One region of the Vibrio sp. 10N genome, then DNA from elsewhere that is predicted to be linked to it. Evidence: predicted binding sites of a transcription regulator. Region 1 holds the regulator's gene; the other holds the start of a gene.
The links. Region 1 encodes CRP, which controls carbon source genes, mostly activating them, when cyclic AMP is high. Its sites were predicted from a motif close to TGTGANNNNNNTCACA; they were not measured.
Positions count from the first base shown of each region.

Region 2: a site for CRP is predicted at 6,024-6,039, ahead of rppH (RNA pyrophosphohydrolase). Genes of this name have one in related genera too.

Region 1 is NZ_BTPM01000001.1:3,140,559-3,148,047, reverse strand. It holds gene AAA946_RS14655 (aspartate aminotransferase family protein) at 1-638, shown strand, start outside; gene astA (arginine N-succinyltransferase) at 720-1,739, shown strand; gene astD (succinylglutamate-semialdehyde dehydrogenase) at 1,817-3,283, shown strand; gene AAA946_RS14640 (DUF1338 domain-containing protein) at 3,294-4,085, shown strand; gene crp (cAMP-activated global transcriptional regulator CRP) at 4,156-4,788, opposite strand; gene AAA946_RS14630 (phosphoribulokinase) at 5,032-5,901, opposite strand; gene AAA946_RS14625 (YheU family protein) at 6,029-6,241, opposite strand; gene AAA946_RS14620 (hydrolase) at 6,315-7,292, opposite strand; gene AAA946_RS14615 (aminotransferase-like domain-containing protein) at 7,289-7,489, opposite strand, start outside.
Region 2 is NZ_BTPM01000001.1:2,840,611-2,848,099, reverse strand. It holds gene lysS (lysine--tRNA ligase) at 1-869, shown strand, start outside; gene AAA946_RS13265 (sigma-54-dependent transcriptional regulator) at 1,090-2,418, shown strand; gene AAA946_RS13260 (hypothetical protein) at 2,781-2,906, shown strand; gene AAA946_RS13255 (DUF1127 domain-containing protein) at 3,013-3,264, shown strand; gene AAA946_RS13250 (NADP(H)-dependent aldo-keto reductase) at 3,369-4,403, opposite strand; gene AAA946_RS13245 (DUF6482 family protein) at 4,549-4,854, shown strand; gene mutH (DNA mismatch repair endonuclease MutH) at 4,900-5,565, opposite strand; gene rppH (RNA pyrophosphohydrolase) at 6,190-6,708, shown strand; gene ptsP (phosphoenolpyruvate--protein phosphotransferase) at 6,711-7,489, shown strand, end outside.

The DNA.
Region 1 (7,489 bases):
AACCGCTACAAGGTGAAGGCGGTATTGTTTCTCCACAACCTGAATTTGTTCAAGCCGTTCGTGAGCTTTGTGATAAATACAATGCGCTGCTTATCTTTGATGAAGTGCAAACCGGTAACGGCCGTACTGGTAACTTCTACGCTTACCAAGGCCTTGGTATAACGCCAGATATCTTAAGTACAGCAAAATCACTAGGTGGCGGTTTCCCTATTGGTGCCATGTTAACGACAGAAAAACTGGCCGCTCACATGAAGGTGGGAACCCATGGTTCTACTTATGGCGGTAACCCGTTAGCGTGTGCAGTGGCAGAAGCCGTAGTCGACGTAGTATCTCGCAAAGATGTGCTAGAAGGCGTTGCTGAGCGTGAAGCTTGGTTCCGTGAAGGTCTTGAGAAGATCAACGCGAAATACGGTCTATTCAGTGAAATTCGCGGCAAAGGCTTGCTACTTGGCGCAGCACTTAACGAAGAGTGGCAAGGCCGCGCTCGTGACGTATTAGTTGCTGCAGGCCAACAAGGCTTGATGGTGCTGGTTGCCGGTGCCAATGTGGTGCGTTTCACGCCATCACTGGTTATCACTCAACAAGAAGTTGAAGAAGGATTAGCTAAACTAGACAAAGCCATTGGTACGCTAGTTTAAGCAGATAGCCGATAAGTCGGCTTTTAGATGCTCTCTCGGATTTGGATGTTCCGAGAGAGTTCGCGTCAGGAGGGATTATTGATGCTTGTTGTTCGTCCTATCACTATGTCTGACTACGATGCGCTGCATACTTGCGCAGTAGAATCAGGCCACGGTTTTACTTCTCTTCCCGTTAATGAAGAGCTTCTGACAAACCGAATTACCCATTCAGAATACAGCTTTGCTAAGCATGATGTCACAGCGCCTACCGACGAAGGTTATTTGATGGTTGGCTTTGATACTGAAACCGGCGAAGTTGCAGGGACAACGGGTATTGAAGGTGCGATTGGTTGGGATGTTCCTTTCTACTCTTATCACATCAGTACCGTGGTGCATTCATCACCAAAACTCAACGTGAATAACGTGGTGAAGCTACTGACTTTTGGTAACAACTACACGGGATGCAGCGAAATCTGTACCTTGTTCTTGCGTCCGGAGTTTCGAGGTGGTCTGAATGGTCGCTTAATGTCGAAGTGCCGCTTCTTAATGATGGCAGAGCACCCAGAGCGCTTTTCAAAAACCATCTTTGCAGAAATGCGTGGTGTATCGGATGCGGAAGGTAACTCACCGTTTTGGAAGTGGCTGCAAGAACACTTCTTCTCTATTGATTTCACGATGGCCGATTATCTAACGGGGATCGGGAAAAAAGGCTTTATTGCCGACCTAATGCCGAAGCTACCTATTTACATCAACCTGCTGAGTAAAGAGGCGCAAGCGGTGATCGGCCAAGTGCATGAAAATACGCGCCCTGCATTAAAACTTCTTGAGAGAGAAGGGTTTACTTGTCGCAACTATGTCGACATTTTCGATGCAGGTCCAACGGTTGAGTGCGATCTTCGTAATATCCAAGCGGTGCGAGACTCATTCCGCGCCAAGGTATCGGTCTGTGAACACACCAGTTCACAAGACTACCTGATTGCTAATACTTCTTTCGAGCACTTCCGTGCGACGGCGGCTAAAGCGGCGTTTGACGCCGAGTCAGGCACCGTATTGCTGTCTCCAGAGACTGCGGATGCACTGAATGTTGCTGATGGCGATATGGTTCGCATGCTGGCTCAATAAGCAACATTACTCGCCTCTACAAGCAATAAGATGGCCGCTCACAGCGGCCACATTTAAAAGACCAAAGGAACTTCACTATGTCTCAACAAACTCAATGGATCTCGGGCAACTGGGTAGCGGGTCTCGGTGACGCGTTTCAGTCACTGTCACCCTACGACAATAATATCATCTGGGAAGGCCAATCAGCGACGCCTGAGCAAGTCGAGCTGGCGGTATCTTCCGCTCGTAAAGCGTTTGTTGAGTGGAAAAAAAGACCGTTCGCGGAACGTGAGGCTATTGTGCTGGCGTTTGCCGACAAGGTTAAAGAGCGTAGTGAAGAGATCGCCATTGCGATTGCCAAAGAAACCGGTAAGCCGTTATGGGAGACCCGCACAGAAGCTGGCGCAATGGCAGGCAAGATTGCCATTTCGATTCGCGCCTACCACCAACGTACAGGTGAGAGCCAACGCGAAGCGGCTGGCAACCAAATTGTCCTCCGTCACAGGCCCCTTGGTGTTATGGCCGTGTTTGGTCCTTATAACTTCCCTGGCCACTTACCGAATGGTCATATCGTACCGGCCTTATTGGCAGGGAACACGGTCGTCTTTAAGCCTTCAGAGCAAACACCACTGGTGGGTGAAATCGCGATGAAGATTTGGGAAGAAGTGGGACTGCCTGCTGGTGTCATTAACCTGGTTCAAGGTGGTAAAGAAACCGGTATTGCTCTTGCTGATTCAAAGGGTATCGATGGCGTGTTGTTTACGGGTAGTGCTAACACAGGTCATATTCTTCATCGTCAATTTGCTGGTCAACCTGGCAAGATGCTGGCGCTTGAGATGGGTGGTAACAACCCACTTGTTGTCAGTGAAGCGTTTGGTGATGTGGATGCAGCGGTGTACACCATTTTGCAATCGGCCTACATCAGTGCTGGCCAGCGTTGTACCTGCGCACGACGCCTTTATGTGCCATTTGGTGAAAAAGGTGATCAATTAGTAGAAAGCTTAGTGTCAGCCATTAAGAAGATTCGCATTGATGAGCCGTTTGCAGAGCCTGCACCATTTATGGGACCACAGATCTCAGAGCAGGCCGCAGACCATATTATTGCAGCGCAAGCTGAACTGGTGAAACTCGGTGGTAAGAGCTTAGTAGAGGCGAAACGCCTCAATGCAGCGTTCGTAACGCCAGCACTGCTAGATGCGACAGACATCGCTGAGCTGCCTGATGAAGAGTACTTTGGACCGCTACTACAGCTGGTGCGCTACGAGACCCTTGAGCAAGCGGTAGAGCTGGCTAACGACACTCGATTTGGTTTGTCGGCAGGTCTTATCTCTGAGCGCGATGAAGAGTGGCAATATTTCACAGACCATATTCGTGCTGGCATTGTAAATCGCAATCGTCAGCTCACAGGTGCGAGTGGTGATGCGCCGTTTGGCGGACCGGGCGCCTCTGGCAACCTTCGCCCAAGTGCGTTCTACGCAGCAGATTACTGCGCTTACCCTATGGCATCAATGGAAGGCGACAATACCATTCTTCCTGCGACCTTGAGCCCTGGCATTGAACTATAAGGAGTAGGCTATGACTGTTGACGCGTTATTTGGCCATTTGTGGCAAGACTACATTACTCGCTTATGTCCATCTGCTCACAAGGTTCATGACTTGCTGAGGGAAGATGAGTCGCTCATCAATGACCATATTGCACTGCGAACCTTTAATGTCGCGCCACTGGGTATCGACACGCTGGCTAAGCCGTTTCTAGATCTTGGTTACGAGGTGAGTGGTCATTACGACTTTGAATCCAAAAAGCTGACTGCGATTCACTTAGAACATAGCAATGCTCTGCTTCCTAAGGTGTTTATCAGCGAATTGCGAGTGGAAGAGTGCTCTCAGTCGCTACAAGATATCGTGGCTAAGCTAGTGGCGCAGGTGGACAGTGCTAAGCTATCTTCTGCTGACTTCTTATATGGTGGCCGCTTGTGGGATCTGAGCTATCAAGACTTCCAAACGCTGGCGCAAGAAAGCGAGTATGCTTCATGGCTTGCCGCTCACGGTTATGGTGCGAATCACTTTACAGTGAGTGTGAACCAGCTTGATCGTTTTGCCGAAGTGGTTGAGGTCAATCAGCGTCTTCGTGACGCTGGGTTTGCAATTAATGAATCGGGTGGCGAGGTAAAAGGCTCACCAGAGGTTCTTTTGGAGCAATCCTCAACGATGGCAGACAAAGTATCCGTGGCATTTACTGATGGTGACCAGGTGATTCCTGGTGGTTTCTATGAGTTTGCTAAGCGCTACCAGTTAGCCGATGGCAGTTACTATCAAGGCTTTGTCGCCGCATCGGCGGACAAAATTTTTGAGAGTACACATCAATAACCTCAAAAATAAAAGCCCCAACAACAAAAAAGCCACCCGAAGGTGGCTTTTTAAATCTGTCGACGCGCTATTAACGAGTACCGTACACCACGATAGTCTTACCGTGGGCAGAAATTAGGTTCTGCTCTTCTAGCATCTTAAGAATACGACCTACTGTCTCACGAGAACAACCTACGATTTGGCCGATCTCTTGACGAGTGATCTTGATTTGCATGCCGTCAGGGTGAGTCATTGCATCTGGTTGTTTCGCTAGGTTTAGTAGCGTCTGTGCAATACGACCCGTTACGTCTAGGAACGCTAGGTCACCTACTTTTTGGCTAGTCACTTGTAGACGACTTGCCATCTGAGCAGATAAGCGCATTAGAATGTCTGGGTTTACTTGGATAAGCTGACGGAACTTCTTGAATGAGATTTCCGCAACTTCACAAGGTGATTTTGCTCGTACCCATGCCGTACGTTCTTGGTCCTCTTCGAACAAGCCAAGTTCACCGATGAAGTCACCTTGGTTTAGGTAAGACAAGATCATCTCTTTGCCTTCTTCATCTTTAATCAGTACCGCTACAGAGCCTTTGACGATGTAGTAAAGCGTTTCTGCTTTCTCGCCCGCGTGAATAAGCGTGCTCTTTGATGGGTACTTGTGAATGTGGCAGTGTGAAAGGAACCACTCTAACGTTGGGTCGGTTTGAGGTTTACCTAGAACCATATATCTTACTTCCTCTGCAGGGTATGCTTGCTGCTTTCCATATTTGTTAGCAAGCCCGTTGGTTAAGACCTACTAGCATAAAAGCACTTTGAAGATGGCGCAAGCGATCTTCTGTTTCCTAGAAATAGTATCCTTTTTTGCGCCGCTTTTCTTGATTTTAATCGTGTCAAAAGCCTATTTATCTATACAAAACTGTGCACATGATCACGATACAAAAAAACAGGCTGATTTGGCTCACAATTCCTAACCTATTTTCCCGGTTTCTATAAGTTGCTGAAGTATTGGCCTGACGATTAGCTCCATCGCAAAACTCATCTTACCGCCCGGTACGACAATGGTGTTATGACGCGACATGAACGAACCATCAATCATCGCTAGTAGGTACGGGAAGTCGACATTCTTGATACCACGCAAGCGGATCACGACAAAACTCTCATCCAAACTCGGAATGCCTTTAGCATTGAGCGGGTTTGAGGTGTCCACGGTGGGAACGCGCTGAAAGTTAATATGGGTGCGCGAAAATTGTGGGGTAATGTAGCTTAAATAGTCGTCCATCGAGCGAACGATTGAGTCAGTAACCGCTTCTCGAGAGTGACCGCGATCGCGGGTGTCTCGTACGAACTTTTGGATCCACTCCAGGTTAACAATGGGCACCATGCCGATGAGCAGGTCAACGTGCTGCGCCGCATTCACATCCCCGTCGACGACTCCGCCGTGTAGGCCTTCGTAAAACAGCACATCGCTATTTTCGGGCAGGTCTTGCCATGGGGTGAAGGTGCCTGGCATTTGGTTATAAGGCACGGCCTCATCGAAGGTGTGCAAGTAGCGACGAAACTGTCCGGTACCGTTTTGCCCATAGTTGCGAAAAAACTCTTCAAGGGCTGGGAAATCATTCGCTTGCGGGCCAAAGTAGCTGATGTGTTTACCTTGCTCTTTGGCTTTGCGGATCTCGATGTCCATTTCTGGACGAGTAAAGCGGTGAAAGCTATCACCTTCAATAAATGCAGGCTTGACGCTCATCATGTTGAACATCTTGCGAAATGCTTCTGACGTTGTGGTGGTTCCAGCTCCAGAGGAGCCGGTTACAGCAATGATTGGGTGTTTTGCTGACATAACACTTCCTGTGTATTTGTAATTGTCGTTATAAATTTGCTAACTCACATAAGGAGTTAGACCTTGTAGGCCAATTTCAGTTCAATAGCCTTTCAATATAGCAGCTACTCACGCGGCTACCGAAAAATTACAGCGAGCGACGAGATTTTATGTCGACGGTTTCGTGCAGTTCGGAGAAGACAATGACGGCCTCGCCACTTTCTAGCTGGCTGCGAACATGGCGAACTTTGTCGTCTAGTGACACTTCCGACTCACCATAGTCGGTGCCTTCGCGCAGCACGAACTCTTTAATCAGGTTATCCAGTGTGTCTGCATCAATTTGCTGCCATGGGATGATCATAAATACCTCTCAATTCTATGACCGCAGGATTATACCATTGCTGATTCACAAAGGGAGCTATCGCTGTTTTTGGCTAGTCAATAAAGTGCCGGTAGTAACTTGGTAGGCTCTCTTCTAACCAAAAACGCGGACGTCGCAAACTGCCCGTCATGAACCCCACATGACCTCCTCGGTCAAGCAGTTGGTAATTGATATGGCATGGAAGAGTAAAGGTTGGAATGACCTCGTGTGTCATGAAGGGGTCATCCTTGGCATGAATAAACCGGGTCGGCACCGTGATTTCTCGAAGGCGAGGCAGCCCGGAGCAGCGCTGATAATAATCATCGGCATCTTTAAATCCGTGCAGCGGGGCAGTGATTAAATCATCGAACTCGTAAAGCTTTTTCATGTTCTTAATGCGCTCTTCGGTCAGTCCGAGTACTTCGCTTAGTAGATGAAGTTTGTTGAGTGCGTTCTTTTTCATCGAACTGAGCAGGTATGAGCGATAGACCTTAGAGAAGCCTTGCTCAATGCGCCTAGCACATGCTGCGAGGTCGAGCGGCGCAGAGATGACAGTCGCGCCATTGAGCTTGGTATCATCGCCATAGTGAGCGAGATAGTTGGTCAGCATGTTGCCACCAAGGGAAATGCCTACGGCAACCTTTTTACTGTTTGGGTAACGATGATCCAAAAGCTCAATGAACTGTCTTGCGTCACCAATCTCACCAGAATGGTAAGCTCTGGCAAGTCGATTTGGGTTTGGTCCACAGCCGCGAAAATGCATCATGACCGACAGCCAGCCTTGCTGGGCAAAGGCGTGCATCAGACCGTTGGCATAGGGACTGTGAAAGCAGCCCTCCAAACCATGGAACAGAATGAACACGGGTTTGCCGTGGGCACTTTGACTATGTGGTTCTTCACTCCACGCGAGCTCGACAAAGTCTCCATCTGGGGTGTCCATAGTTTCCCATATCGGCTCAAAAAGCGCTTTGCGGCGCACAAAGCGTGGGATCAGCGTCTGGATGTGTGGATTGGCTAGCCCTTTGGCGGCGATAAAGTGTTTGCTGCTCATAACGTAAATTCACTTACGGGATTGGATAGTAATAGTGCTTTAAGTGTATCTACGCCTAATTGTAGCTGCTCGATCGTTTGCGGCGAACTCAGAGATAAACGCACGGCCGGAGCAATGGAACCGCCAGGAGGGGCAAATAACTCCCCAGACTTAACGATCACCCCTTGCTGCGCGGCTTGGGCGACAAAATCACTCAG
Region 2 (7,489 bases), 300 kb from region 1:
TTATCACGCACCACAACGCGTTAGATATCGACATGTACCTACGTGTTGCACCAGAGCTTTACCTAAAACGTCTAGTGGTTGGTGGCTTTGATCGCGTATTCGAGATCAACCGTAACTTCCGTAACGAAGGCCTATCACCACGTCACAACCCAGAATTCACGATGATGGAATTCTACCAAGCGTACGCTGACTACAAAGATCTGATGGATCTAACGGAAGAGATGCTGAGCACGGTAGCGATGGATGTTCTAGGTTCAACGTCTATGCCTTACGGTGACGAAACCGTTGAGTTTGGTGGTACTTACGCTCGCATGAGCATGTTTGAAGCGATCAAGCACTACAACCCAGACCACGCGGAAATCCAAGCGCTAACAGAAGAAGACCTAACCAACCGTGACAAGATGGTAGCGATTGCTAAATCGGTACACGTTGAGGTTGAGACGTTCTGGACATGTGGTCAGCTTCTTGAAGAGATCTTCGGTGAGACGGCTGAACCACAACTAATCCAGCCAACGTTTATCACTGGCTACCCAGCAGATATCTCTCCACTGGCGCGTCGTAGCGATGACAACCCATTCTTCACTGACCGCTTTGAGTTCTTCATCGGTGGTCGTGAAGTCGCGAACGGTTTCTCTGAGCTTAACGATGCAGAAGACCAAGACGCGCGCTTTAAAGCACAGGTTGATGCGAAAGATGCGGGTGATGACGAAGCGATGTACTACGATGCAGACTACATCACTGCTCTAGAGCACGGTCTACCGCCAACAGCAGGTCAAGGTATTGGTATCGACCGTCTAGCGATGCTATTTACTAACACGCACACAATCCGTGATGTAATCCTATTCCCAGCGATGCGTCCGCAGCAGTAATTTCATTGCTAAGATAATGATTTTCGACAAAGCCTCTCTTCGGAGAGGCTTTTTTCATGCCAAATTTCCTAGATTGTTTATAGAAAAGTCACAAATCGTGCACTAGTCTTAAATGTGAGACACCTCTATAGGTTTCAAACGCGATAGTCGTCTTTGATAGATAGCGCCACATGCATAGAATGGAGCTATTGAATCTAAAAACAATAATAGGAATGATGTAATGGGAACCGAATTTCGGATGGATTCAATCCCCGGCTCTTTAGTCGTTGTGGGTGGGGTTTATGAGCCTTGGCTGTCTGTTCTGGAGCAGGCGGGGTGGCGCTGCACGCAGTGTTCCGATCTGCGCAAAGCCGATGCACTTTTTTCTGAGATAGGGCCGTGTATCGGCATTGTCGATCTCACGCGAGATGATTTTAGCCTCAACGGCATCGCGAAACTTGTTAGCACGCACAAGCAAGTGCGTTGGATCGCTTTCATTCGTGAATCACAACTTAGTTCAGATACGATTTGCCAGTTTATCGTTAACTTCTGTATCGATTTTTTCACCACGCCAATTCCTGACTCAAGATTAATGAGCACCATCGGCCACCAACTTGGCATGCTTAAGCTTGAGCAAAAAGTTTGGCCACACAGCGGTAATGATAATGACTTAGGTATTGTTGGACAGTCTCTGCCCATTAGGCGGTTGCGCGATCAAATACGTCGCATTGGTCCAACGGACGTGAGTATTATGATCCATGGTGAGGTTGGCGCGGGCAAAGAGTCGGTTGCTAAAGCGATTCATCGTTGTTCTGCTCGCTCGCAAAAGCCGTTTATTGCGGTTAATTGCCGAGCATTTTCAGATGCGCGTTTTGAGAATGAATTTTTTGGCATGCATGACGCTTCGCAAAGTTCTCTGCTCGATCAAGCCTCAGGTGGCACCATTGTTCTCAATGATATTTTTACTCTGCCGCCTAAACAGCAACTCAATTTATTGAAGTTCTACCAAGACGGACAAATTGAAACCGCCAAAGGCATTAAGGAATTTGATGTGCGTATTTTGGCGGCGGACTCCTCTGATATTGAAAAAGCCCTCGGGGATGGCACCTTCAATGAGGAGCTATTTCATTGCATTAATGTACTGAGGATTAATGTTCCAAGCCTAAAAGAGCGTGCTACCGATATCGCGTTGTTGGTGACGCACTACATTAACCAGTTTGCGAAAGAATTTAACTCACCAGTCAAGTCCATTGATGATGATGCGATTAAATCACTGACGTATTACCACTGGCCAGGCAATGTAAAAGAGTTAATAAACCAAGTGAAGCGCGCGGTATTAATGACCGAAGAGGAAGTCTTGGTGAAGAAACACTTCGAATTGCCAGGAACCTTCTCTGGGAAGCGCAGCTTGAAGAGTATTCGGGAGCGCTCAGAGCGTGACGCGCTGATTTTAGTGCTGGATAGTCATAATGGTCAGGTAACACAAGCGGCGAAAGAGCTGGGTATTTCACGAGCGACCATGTATCGCTTGTTGAATAAACATAATCTGATTACCGAAGAGACGATGTAGGGTAATTTATTGTTTACTATTCAAAAGGTGCTTCGGCGCCTTTTTTGTTTGTATTAGTGCTCACTGGCAATTTTTCATCAATATTGCAGTTAAGTTTGATGCAGCTCGCACTAAGTGGTTTCGAAATAATATCGGGTTGTAATTTGTTTGCTTGAAATTATTCACCGGGCTTTTGTTTTCGTTTGGAAAAATACTCGGCAAAAAAACAACTGTGATCGCCGTCACCAGAGCATTAATTTGTTTTTCACTTTTTTGTAAATGTTTTGTTGATTTAATAAACGAACTGCATAAGAATTAACCGTGAGCGAAACGCTCATTCACCCAAATTTCAGGATTAATAAGTCAGTATGGAGGCACAGAAAATGATAAATCGTATTTCTTTTATCAACGCTTGTGCTGTTCGCCGTACTGATGCTGATCATATGTGTGATCGATTTTCGACCGTAACCGCGGCCGATAAACCGGTAGCAACTTCAGCACAAGCTTAATTAATCCGTAACCTTATGAGGCTGCGGAAATAGCAGTCACATAAGAGTCATATATCCTCCTAGACCGCTATTTCTCTCCTCTGTATTTAATCATCTGGAGATTACTATGCGTACTTCTGTTTACCTAACTATCGCAACTTGGCTAATTAAAGCAGACATTCATAAAGAAGAGCGTGAGTGGAAAAGACGCTACCGTCGTAGCGCGTATCAACTACCACTGCACAGTGAACACTTACTAAGAGACATTGGTTTAGATAAAGACGGTCGTCCTCTTGGTCGTGTTGCTGCTCCTCAAGTTGTCGCCAAACGCAAAGCTCGTCATCTACGTCGAGAGTTGCAGTCGCGATTGGCTACGTAACTCAAGGCGGGTAGCAGCACTACCCGCCGTCAAACATAGAGTGCTGATGATGTGTCGTCGACATGTTCTCAGTCAGACTAGCAATCATGACAAATCATGATTTATTAGGGGCAAGGGTTTGAATACCTTGCCCCAATTATTTGTAGCTCTTCCATAAGCTCGGTGGACAAGTTGACGTCAATACTGTCGATATTGCTCTTTAACTGCGCAAGATTGGTGGCGCCAATAATGTTCGATGCTACAAACGGACGTTGATTCACAAACGCTAGCGCCATTTGAGCAGGGTCTAAACCATGTTTCTGTGCCAGCTCGACATAAGCCTGCGTAGCTTCAATACCCTGTGGAGTAAAGTAGCGAACAAAACGTTCGAACAAACTACAACGTGCACCTTCTGGCTTTTGCCCATTTAAGTATTTACCACTCAAGCAACCAAATGCCAGCGGGGAATAAGCGAGCAGTTCAACGCCTTCGTGATGACTAATTTCTGATAAGCCGACTTCAAAGCTGCGATTAAGCAGGTTATAAGGATTCTGAATCGAGACGATTCTTGGTAAGTCATGCTTTTCTGCCAGCTTGAGTAGTGTCATGACGCCCCATGGCGTCTCGTTTGATACGCCGATGTAACGGATTTTACCGGCCTTAATCAACTCATTGAGCGCCTCGAGCGTCTCAATTAAGGTGACTTCTTCATTCCCATCGGGATAGGGGTAGTTAAGTTGACCAAAACAGTTGGTGTGGCGCTGAGGCCAATGCAGTTGATAGAGATCGATATAGTCGGTTTTCAGTCGCGCGAGACTATCATCGATGGCTTGGTGGATATTACGACGATCTAGGCTCATGTTGTCACGAATGTACGGCACGTTGCGCGGTCCTGCGACCTTGGTTGCGACAATGACTTTTTGCCTTTTATCGGAATGTGATAGCCAGTCACCAATATAAGATTCTGTTAGACCTTGAGTTTTTGCTTTAGGAGGAACTGGGTACATTTCGGCGGTATCGATGAAATTAATCCCGCGTTCTACAGCATAATCCAGTTGGTCAAAGGCTTCCTGCTTGTTGTTTTGCTCACCGAAGGTCATGGTTCCCAGACAGATTTTACTGACTTCGAGTGAAGAGTGTGGGAGCTTGTGGTATTTCATTGAGCCATCCTTGCTTATTGTTATTTGATTCCACTATACCCCGTTTGTATAAAAGATCTGCTTATTTTATGCGCAACTAATCACTCGTTGACTACACTGATAGTGACAAGTCACGCATTATCCACATAAGCAGAGGAGGTGGACTATGCAAAAACATCAGCTCGATCGTTGGCTCCATGGGTATCATAAAGAGAGCTATAAGCCACCCAAGGTGTTCGTGATCGGTTGTGCTGATATTTCACACTATTTACTTGCAGTGGAATACAAGCATAAACTCGAACCCATTAAACAAGATGACGAACCGATTCACTACGAGTCACTGGATTCGGTGAAGGAGGCCCTTACCCGGTTGGGAGTAGAAAAGGCCTACTTGCGGCTGCACAACGCCTATGATGAATGTGGTAGCGCCGAGATGAATCGTTATTGCGATATCGAACTTAACCTACATTAATGTGTCGCTGCATGCTGGTGCTAGAACACAAGTCACCAGCGAGCATCACGCGAAATAGGTTTCAAGGATATAGCCAGTAAAACTGGCTCTGAGGTAAAAACCTCGGGGCAGAGTTTTTATTGGCTGACCTTTTGTGCCGTAAGCTTCGGTTTTAGCACGGCTGTTGGCAGCCTTGGGCCTGATTTGTAGCACTTCACCGCTTCTGGCGGTGATTTGATTGACGTCACCTAAAGCTATCAAATCCATCAACTCTTCCCAGTCATTCTTCAATTGTGTCTCTTCCTGTTGTGAGGGACTCCAAATCAGGGGTGAGCCAACACGTCTCTCTGCTACAGGGATCTCGCGTTCACCTTCTACAGGTAGCCACAGTACTCGTGAAAGTTTGTTTCTGATGTGACTGGTTTCCCAAGTTAAACCTGTTATCCCGGTTAGTGGGGCGACACATACAAAGGTCGACTCAAGCGGTTTACCATTGTAGCCAATAGGGATGCTTTTGAGTTCAACACCGAGCTCGGGAAAATCTTGCACAGGTCGACTGCCCGCTGTTGCACCAAGGTGCCACTCCAGCAACTGTCCAACCCATCCCTTGTCGCGCTTGAGATTGTCAGGAACTCGCATGTTCGCTTGTTTGGCAAGTTCACCAAAGGTCATGCCAGCAATCTGACGAGCGCGCTCTAACAGTTCAGATTCGGATTTAGGGGCTGTGTTCATGGCAGTTTGATGTCGTTTCTAAAAATAACCAGCGCTAGTTTATCATGAGAACCTACCAGTGCCCTGTACAAAAAAGGATCACTTCGATTGAATGTTGATCTATTAAATAGTTATCCACAGGCGGGGTGCGCGATTGCGACTAAAATCGGATGCATGGATAAATAATCAGTATGTTTATGGCGACAAACTGCTTGAAATATAGAGGTTTGTATGAAAGTTGGCTTTTCCAATGTGGATAAGCTTGGGTGTGGTGGATCTTTGACCGATCTGAGTGTTTGTACATTAGGGTAGGGGCTTTATCAGAATGGATTTGGATTTTTGTTTTTTAAGTTGTTGTTTTTGCTATTTTTTGGTGTTTGGTTTTATTTGGCCAAAATTGGTTTTGGATAAGTTTTGATGTGGTTTTTCCCAGAGATCAACGATTCTTCACACGGTTATTCACAGAAAAGGTGAATAAATGTGGCCTAGGTCTCATTGTGGTGTTGATAAGTGGAGGGTTGATTGAATCTTATCCAGTGGGCAACAAAGAAGTGGTAATTGTTCAAATTTACACATCCATAAGTTTGCTCAAGTTGGGGATATGTGGAAAAATCAAGGTAATGAAAATTTAATTGAGGTTGGCCAGTGATAGATGGCGATGGTTACCGACTGAATGTTGGTATTGTAATCTGTAACAACCATGGTCAGGTCTTCTGGGCTAAACGATACGGACAACACTCATGGCAGTTCCCTCAGGGCGGTATTGACGAAGGTGAATCCCCTGAAGAAGCCATGTATCGAGAACTGTATGAAGAAGTGGGATTGACGAAAAACGATGTTAAAGTCGTTGCGGTCAGTCGCCACTGGTTAAGATATAAGTTACCTAAGCGTCTGGTGCGCTGGGATTCGAAGCCGGTCTGTATTGGGCAAAAACAGAAATGGTTTTTACTGCGCTTGGACTGTGATGAGTCCAAAATCAATATGCAGCGTGGTAATACCCCTGAGTTTGATGGTTGGCGTTGGGTAAGCTACTGGTACCCAGTTAGACAAGTGGTTTCGTTCAAGCGTGATGTCTACCGCCGTGCGATGAAAGAGTTCGCTTCGCTGGCGATGCCGTTCAAGGAACGAAAATTTAAAGGCAAAAGAAAGCATCGAAGAGGGTAAGTATGCTATCGCAACTAAGGGATATAGTTGAGCACGTCTCAAAAGTAGAAGACGTGCATGCAGCCCTCGAGATGTTAGTGCAGCAAACGTGTTCAGCAATGAACACCGAGTGCTGCACCATTTATCTCGCCAACGACGATAAGCAGCGCCTAGAGTTAATGGCCACTCAGGGTCTTACTTTCCAAGGTGATACCATTCACATAGGCTTCGATGAAGGTTTGGTAGGCTTGGTCAAACGTACTGCTGAGCCTATTAACTTAGCCGAGGCCGCTAAACACCCCGCATTTAAGTTTTTCCCAGAACTGGGTGAAGACGTTTACCATTCTTTTCTTGGTACCCCCATTATTCATCGCAAGCAAGTGCTTGGTGTGCTGGTGGTACAGCAAAAAAATTCTCGCCAATTCAGCGAAATGGAAGAGTCTTTTTTGGTCACCTTAGCGGCTCAGATCGCGGTGTTGATTGCACATGCAATTGCGCAAGGGCATGGCTTTTTTGATGACAATGCCGCGCCCGTCATTAAGGGCATAGGGGCTTCTTCTGGTGTCGCGATAGGACCTATCTGGTGGGACAACACCCAGCCAGATCTGAGTGATGTATTCCCAGCGTCCACTCTTGATGTGGCGCGTGAGCAAGAGATGCTCTCGGTTGCGATTGAGCATGCGCTGGCGGACTTTAAACGCATGCGCAAAAAGCTCGATTTAGAGCTAAATAAAGATGCGCTGGCGATATTTGATCTGTTTACTCACTTGCTCAACGATCCGATGCTGAGAAACGACCTCAA